DNA from 2 places in the Ruegeria sp. CDSC002 genome. Region 2 is predicted to be linked to the other one. Evidence: riboswitches for the same ligand, from Rfam matches in the RefSeq annotation. Region 2 holds a riboswitch; the other holds the start of a gene.
The links. A riboswitch is a leader RNA that binds a small molecule or an ion and turns the genes downstream of it on or off. The one in region 2 is predicted to bind cobalamin.
Positions count from the first base shown of each region.

Region 1: linked by a shared signal. The riboswitch ahead of AC2FJE_RS11590 (DUF1636 family protein) and the one ahead of AC2FJE_RS13585 (DUF1636 family protein) in region 2 are both predicted to bind cobalamin.

Region 1 covers NZ_JBXWOM010000005.1:271,290-274,850, forward strand. Annotated here, with positions in the region: gene AC2FJE_RS11585 (bifunctional enoyl-CoA hydratase/phosphate acetyltransferase) at 1-1,045, opposite strand, end outside; cobalamin riboswitch at 1,194-1,399, shown strand; gene AC2FJE_RS11590 (DUF1636 family protein) at 1,501-1,857, shown strand; gene AC2FJE_RS11595 (ABC transporter ATP-binding protein) at 1,854-2,639, shown strand; gene AC2FJE_RS11600 (ABC transporter substrate-binding protein) at 2,650-3,561, shown strand, end outside.
Region 2 covers NZ_JBXWOM010000006.1:291,828-295,388, reverse strand. Annotated here, with positions in the region: gene cobW (cobalamin biosynthesis protein CobW) at 1-536, opposite strand, end outside; gene AC2FJE_RS13585 (DUF1636 family protein) at 533-922, opposite strand; cobalamin riboswitch at 1,007-1,216, opposite strand; tRNA gene AC2FJE_RS13580 (tRNA-Cys) at 1,503-1,576, opposite strand; gene AC2FJE_RS13575 (protein-L-isoaspartate O-methyltransferase family protein) at 1,804-2,457, shown strand; gene AC2FJE_RS13570 (TolC family outer membrane protein) at 2,553-3,561, shown strand, end outside.

The DNA.
Region 1 (3,561 bases), on a different contig from region 2:
AGACGCCAACCTTGGGCATCTCGATGCCAATAGAATGCGCAAGATGGATGGCGTTCTGAACGATATCGGCCTTGGTTTCGAGATCCGGTGCGATATTCACCGCCGCATCTGTAACCATGATGGGTCGAGACATGCCTGGCACGTCCATCACGAACACATGCGACAGCCGCCGCCCGGTTCTCAGACCTTTTTCCCTGCGCAGAACGGCGCGTAACAACACATCCGTGTGCAAATGACCCTTCATCAGCATCCGGGCCTTACTTTCAACGACCAGCCCGACCGCGCGTTGGGCGGCCACTTCGTGGTCTCGCGCTTCAATGATTTCAACTCCGGACAAATCGGCCCCAAGCTGGGCAGCAGCAGCGGTGATTTTGTCCGGGTCGCCAACCAAAATCGGAGTAATGATGCCGCTTTCCAACGCGAGTAATGCCCCGCCTAGCGAATTCGGCTCTTCCGGGGCGACGATCGCTGTGGGCATCGGGTCCAAAGGACGTACCCTTTCCAACAAAGCGACGAAATGCCGGTGACGCTGAACGATCAGTCCCGGCACCTCGACCGAGTCGAAGGTCAAATGCCGCGACGGTGGCGTGACCTGTACGGTACCGCTCAGGATCAATGCGTTATCCCCGACCCGGCGCACTTCGGCGGAACAGGTCAGGTCGCCGTCTTCACGCTTTTCGGTAACAGCCACAAAGGCGGTCAGTTCTTCGCCCGCCATAACCGGAGCATGAAAACTCAGGTCCGCCCGACGTGTTTGCGTACCGGCCCCCGGTAAGATGTTTCCAATGACTGCAGCCACCAGACCCGCGGGCCACAAAGCGGGCGCGACAGCCTCGGGGTGTCCATCTCCATCTCCGTCATAGGCCGCCAGATTTAGCGGGTTGTGGTCACCCGAAGCCGAGGCAAACGCGTACAAGTCGTCCACGGTGCACAATCGGGTGACCTGCGCCTTGTCGCCCACCTTCAGTTGAGAATAGGTTCTGTTTTCTTGAATTTTCATCTCGTCCGGCTTTGTTTTTGAAAGCGTGTTCGTTGTTTCAAACATTGGATGTGCGGCCCCCCGGAACCAGAACATATCCACCTTTGTTGCTACATTTCTGCAACGCAGCGTAGTCAGATCATTGGCAAATGACAAATGACCTCTGTGCGTGGGGCGGCGCGGATTATCGCTTGACCCAAATTCGGAACTCGGGCAAGCATCACCGCGATGGTTCCCTATGGTTCGCCACGGGATGAAAAGGGAATACGGTGAGGTTGCCAACAAGCGCCAAGTCCGTGACTGCCCCCGCAACTGTAAGCGGTGAGCGACGCCAAATACCCACTGACCCCAAATGGGTCGGGAAGGATGGCCAAGCCACGACCCGCAAGTCAGGAGACCTACCATCCGATGTTCAACCAACCCGGGGCGGGGCGTCCTGGAAGGAGGCTTTATGACACGTCTAAGACGTGATGACATGATTGGCACCTTCTGCCCGCGCTTGGCAACAGGCGGAGTGGGCCATGTCGATCAGTCCTGATCACTTCCTTCTGATTTGCGAGACCTGCGAGGGTTCTGACCGGGCGGATTCATTGCGCGCTGCGCTTGCAAGCAAGCTTCCATCCAGTTTTGACATCCAAAGCGTTTCCTGCATGGCCGGTTGCGGTCGTCCCACAACCGTCGGGTTTCAGGCATTCGACAAAGCGCAGTACCTTTTCGGTGACATCCAATCGGCTGAGGACGTGGATGCTTTGGCCGAATTTGCACATCAATACCATCGCATCGCGGATGGGTGGACCAGCGCAACGCAGCGCCCGCCTGCCCTTCTTGAAAAGACTCTGGCGCGCCTGCCGCGGCTAAAAGTGGAGACAAGCGCATGACCTGCGGAGCTTTCCTTGAGGCGCGCGGGCTGGAGTATTACGCCCTGAACGGCGACGTACTGCTGCAAAACATCAATTTCGAACTGAATGAAGGGGCCACTCTGGCAATTGCCGGCCCAAACGGTGCGGGTAAGACAACGCTGCTGAATCTTTTGTGCGGCGGTGAAGAGATTGTGCTGGGGGACGTTTTGGTAAAGGGGCGCAGCCTTCGGCAGCTTTCGGCGATGGACCGCGCCCGAATGATCGCCGTGGTCAGTCAGCAGGAATCGCCGGACGGGCGTTTGTTTCTGCGCGATTACGTGGCCCTTGGGCAAATCCCCATCCGCGCTGATCGATCTGCGGCTGAGCACGCCTTGGAATTGGACCGCATCTTGAAGCTGACCGGACTCGTCGCCCTCGCCGACAAGCGGATGGCCGTGTTATCCGGCGGGGAACGCCAGCGCGCTCATATCGCAAGGGCGCTGGCGCAAAACCCGTCGCTTTTGTTCCTGGATGAGCCGACGAACCATCTGGACCCGGACGCCAAGGGACGGATGCTGTCGCTGGTAGCCGAGCTGGGCATTACGGTGGTCATGATCGTCCATGATCTGGTCATGATCCCGGAATTCGCGACCCATGTCGCGTTGATGAAATCCACGCGCCTGACCGGTTTCGGCCCCGTGCACGAAGTGCTGACACCCGAAAGGGTCCGTGAAACGTTTGGCGTCGATTTTCTTAGCTTTCAGCACGAAGGCCGCATGATCCCGGCACTGGATATCCGAAGAACCACTACCTCAAACTAGGAAAAATAACATGAACAAAACTCTCTGGTGCGCTGCACTGATCACTGGCATTGCAAGTGCCACAACAGCGCGCGAGATCACCGTCGACAATTGCGGCGAGCCGCTGGTGTTTGAAACTCAACCCGAGCGGCTGGTCGTACACGACATGAACATGACCGACATGGCCTTTGCGCTGGGTTTGCAGGACAAGGTCGTTGGCCTGACGGGCATCACTGGCTGGTACAAAACCAGCCCCGAGTTTGACACACTGCGCGGCGACATCCCGGAACTTGCGCCTAAGTACCCGACAGTTGAAAATCTGGTCGCTGTCGAACCCGACCTTTTCTTTGCGGGCTGGTACTATGGGATGAAGCCGGGCGGTGACGTGACCCCCGACACGCTTGCGCCGTTTGGCATCAAAACGATGATCCTGACGGAAAGCTGCGTACACCTGGATAAGGATCGCCCAGAAGCCAGCATGGATTTGCTGTTCACCGACGTCCTTCGCTTGGGCAAAGTAATGCACGTTGAAGACAAGGCAGAAGAGCTGGTTTCCGGCTGGAAGGAGGAACTGTCCGCGATTCAAACACAGACGGCCGACCTGCCGAAGCCCCGCGTTTTCCTGCTGGACGGCCCCGCCGATGCCCCGTTTACGGCTGGTAAGTTTGCCATTCCCGACGCGATGATTGCTGCCGCTGGCGGCGAGAACGTCACCCATGACATGGACACCAGCTGGGGACGTTCCTCGTGGGAGGCTGTTGCCGCTTCGAACCCGGAATTCCTGGTTTTACTTGATTATCAAACTGGAAATGGCGCCGCAGATACCTTCAAGTTCCTGCAGGACCATCCCGTGATGTCTCAGACGGACGCGGTCAAGAACGAACGCTGGATTGGTCTGCGCTACGAGGAACTGACACCCGGACCGGCAAATATCGAAGCAATT
Region 2 (3,561 bases):
TCGGCGCACGAGATCTGGTCCTCAAACACCTCGGACAGAGGCGTTTCGTGGTCGATCGAGTCGTCAGCCAGGCGCTGGGCGTCCACGGCTTCGACATTTGGTGCGAAACGCCCAGCGGCGACGGCCTCGGCGTCCGCCAGAGCGATCACACCATCAACGGTGATTTTCGAGCGGATATCGGGCCAATCAAACGCCTTGAGCAGCGGTTTGGGCAGGGCAAGACCGGACGTTTCGATCAGGATGTGATCGGGGCGCGGCTCCAGCGCCATCAGCGCCTCAATGGTCGGGATGAAATCATCGGCTACGGTGCAGCAGATGCAGCCATTGGCAAGTTCCATGATGTTTTCCGCCGGGCAATCCGGAATGGCGCAGGATTTCAGGATATCGCCATCCACACCCACATCACCAAATTCGTTGACGATAACGGCCAGGCGCTTGCCCTGCGGATTCTGCATCAGGTGCTTTACCAGCGTGGTTTTGCCCGAGCCCAGAAAGCCGGTGATCACAGTGACGGGGAGTTTTTCAAGGTTGCTCATTTCAGGGCTCCAATCGGGGGAATGCGGGCCGCACAGTTTTTGCGGAAATGTTCGGGGCGTTCGCGCCATTTCACCAGACCGTCTTCAGCGGCCAGATACTTGGTGACGCCTTCAACGATGGTCTCGACATGGTCGGTCTCGTCGAGGTTTTCATAAACGAAGATCCATCGGGATGGGCCGCCACGCAAAACGATCGAGCATCCCTGATCACAGTTCGACAGACATTCCACCGGTTTCAGGTCGACGCCGTCCGGCAAGCCAGCCTGTTCAAGTGCTTTATGCAGCAAAGTGCCGGGTCGCTGGGCGTCATCTTCGATAGGTAACCCACGGCGACATGTCGTGCAGACCAGCAACTCGACTGGTGCGGTCTCGGTCACGTCTCTCATCCCCCTCATCCTTTATACGGGGGACGGGGTTTCATGCGGGCCACGCGTCTGCACATGGACCCGACACCGGAACACCCCGCCCGGTTTCAACTTCGGGTGCTGGCAGGTCTCCCGGCTTGCGGATGTCAGAGGCGGGCCTCTGTCGGATGTCCCGCCTTCCCGGCCTATTAGGCCAGTGGCTTTGGGCACCCTCTCCGGTCACGGTCGCGGGGGCGGCTGTGCTTGGCGGAATAACCGCTGGCACATTCCCTTTTCATCCATCCGGGGATGGACACCAACGCATGCGACATGCGGCACGAGCAGGGGGCTTGTCAAGCACGACTGGGGTTTGAAAACCCGCTACGTCAGAAAAGCGACTTGCCGAAGTCAGTCAGCGGCATCCGATGCGATCCGATCACGCAGCGAGGCGCAATTCAGCCCGGCCGTCGCAGATGATTCAGCACTTCTCAGTTTGGCAATCAAGTAGTGCGGTTGTGTAAATGGAATCGCTGGACCCGCAATCGCAACATGCATCTGATACTGAACTTTAGGCGTCCGAAATTGCGAAAGCAGCGCAGAAAGCTAAGTGCTTGGAAATAAATGGAGGCGAGTACCGGAATCGAACCGGTGTACACGGATTTGCAATCCGCTGCGTCACCACTCCGCCAACTCGCCTTTTCAAGTAAAATCAAATACTTGCCGTGGTGTGATCGGCGTTTTAGCAGCTTTCGACAGGAGCGTCCAGAGGGGGGAGCGCAAATTTCAGGGCCGGGTGCCAACTTAGTCTTTGGTTGCGACGTTGTATCTTGTGAAGATTGGAAAGTTTCCGTGTCTGGGCCGTTGCCGGTTTTTCAAGGATGTGGCAGAACTCAATCACCCAAGGGAGCAAGATGAGCGATCCAATGACAGATTTCGCAGCCCGCCGCCGGACGATGGTCGATACGCAGATACGTCCTTCTGATGTCACGAAGTTTCCCATCATAGACGCGATGCTGACCGTCAAGCGCGAGAATTTCGTGCCGGACGCGAAGCGCGAAGCGGCATATGTCGAGGGATTGATCGAACTGGGTGATGGGCGCTGTATGTTGGAGCCGCGGACCCTAGCTAAGATTCTGGACATATTGAACATTTCGAACGACGAGTCGGTTTTGGATATTGCTCCGGCCTTGGGGTATTCGACGGCAGTCGCCGCGCGCATGGCACAGCTGGTTGTTGCCGTGGAGGAAGATGAAAATCTGGCGGCCGAATCTCAGTCTATCCTGATGGAGGCGGAGGCTGACAATGCGATTGTCCATGTCGGCCCTCTTGAACAAGGTGCCCCCGAACATGGGCCCTATGACGTGATTATGATCCAGGGTGGTGTGGAACAGGTTCCGGATGCGTTGATCGCGCAGCTTAAGGACCATGGGCGAATTGCGTGCCTTTTTGTCCAAGGTGCACTGGGGATCGTCCGTATCGGCCATAAATCTGGGGATCGGGTGACTTGGCGGGACGCGTTTAATGCCAATGCACCGATTTTGCAGGCATTTTCCACGGACCGTGTATTTTCGCTATAGTTTTATGGCGGATTGTTCTGCCGCCTTGATTAGTTGAACACAAACGCGCAAACTGTCGGCAGAGCAGCGTAATTTTGATTTGAGAGGATTTCGTTATGAGTTCTATGGCGGGAGGAAAGCTGGTCAAGGCGCTGGCGCTGACTGCGGGGGTCGCACTTAGCTTTGTACCGGGACGGGCCGTTTGGGCCGACAATATTACTGACGCATTCATTGGCGCGTACAATACCAGCGGGTTGCTGGAACAGAACCGCGCATTGTTGCGTGCGGCGGACGAAGACGTGGCAATTGCATTGTCAGCGCTTCGACCGATCATCAACTGGACGGTCGCGATTAGCAGCAACTATAACCGTCGCAACGTCAGCGATGTGGTGACAAGAACCGACCCGAACAACTTCTTTACGGGGCTGACCCTCAGCCAACTGCTCTACGATGGTGGGGCCGCTGTTTTGGGCAAGCAATCGGCGCAAGAAACGGTGCTGTCGACCAGGCAGACCCTTGTTGATATCGAACAGCAGGTTTTGTTCCGCGGTGCCAATGCGTATCTCGAAGTGCTGCTGCAGGAAGAAACCGTACAGATTCGCCTGAACAACGTCGATGTATCGGCCGAGGAACTGCGCGCATCGCAGGACCGGTTTGATGTTGGCGAAGTCACGCGTACGGACGTTGCGCTGTCACAAGCCCAGCTTGCAAGCTCGCAAGCTGATCTGGCCGTTGCACGCGGTAACCTCGACACGGCGCGGGCGGAATACGTGAATGCCGTTGGCAAATCGCCCGGACGCACAGCTGGTCAACCGAGCCTGCCAAATCTGCCAAGCTCGGAACCGCAGGCCGTCAGCCTGGCGCAGCGAAACCACCCCGCCATTCTTTCGGCACAGCATCAGGTGCGTGCCTTCGACCTGATCGTTGCGCAACAGCGCGCCAACCTGGGTCCGAATGTCAGCCTGAACGCCGACGCCGGTATCACTGAGACCTATGACAACGATGACAATATCGAAGACGGCAGTGTTTCGCTGAACTTCAGTCAGCCGATTTACGCTGGTGGCCGTTTGGCCGCAAGCGTGCGCCGCGCCATGGCTACACGGGATGCATCGCGCGCCAACCTGT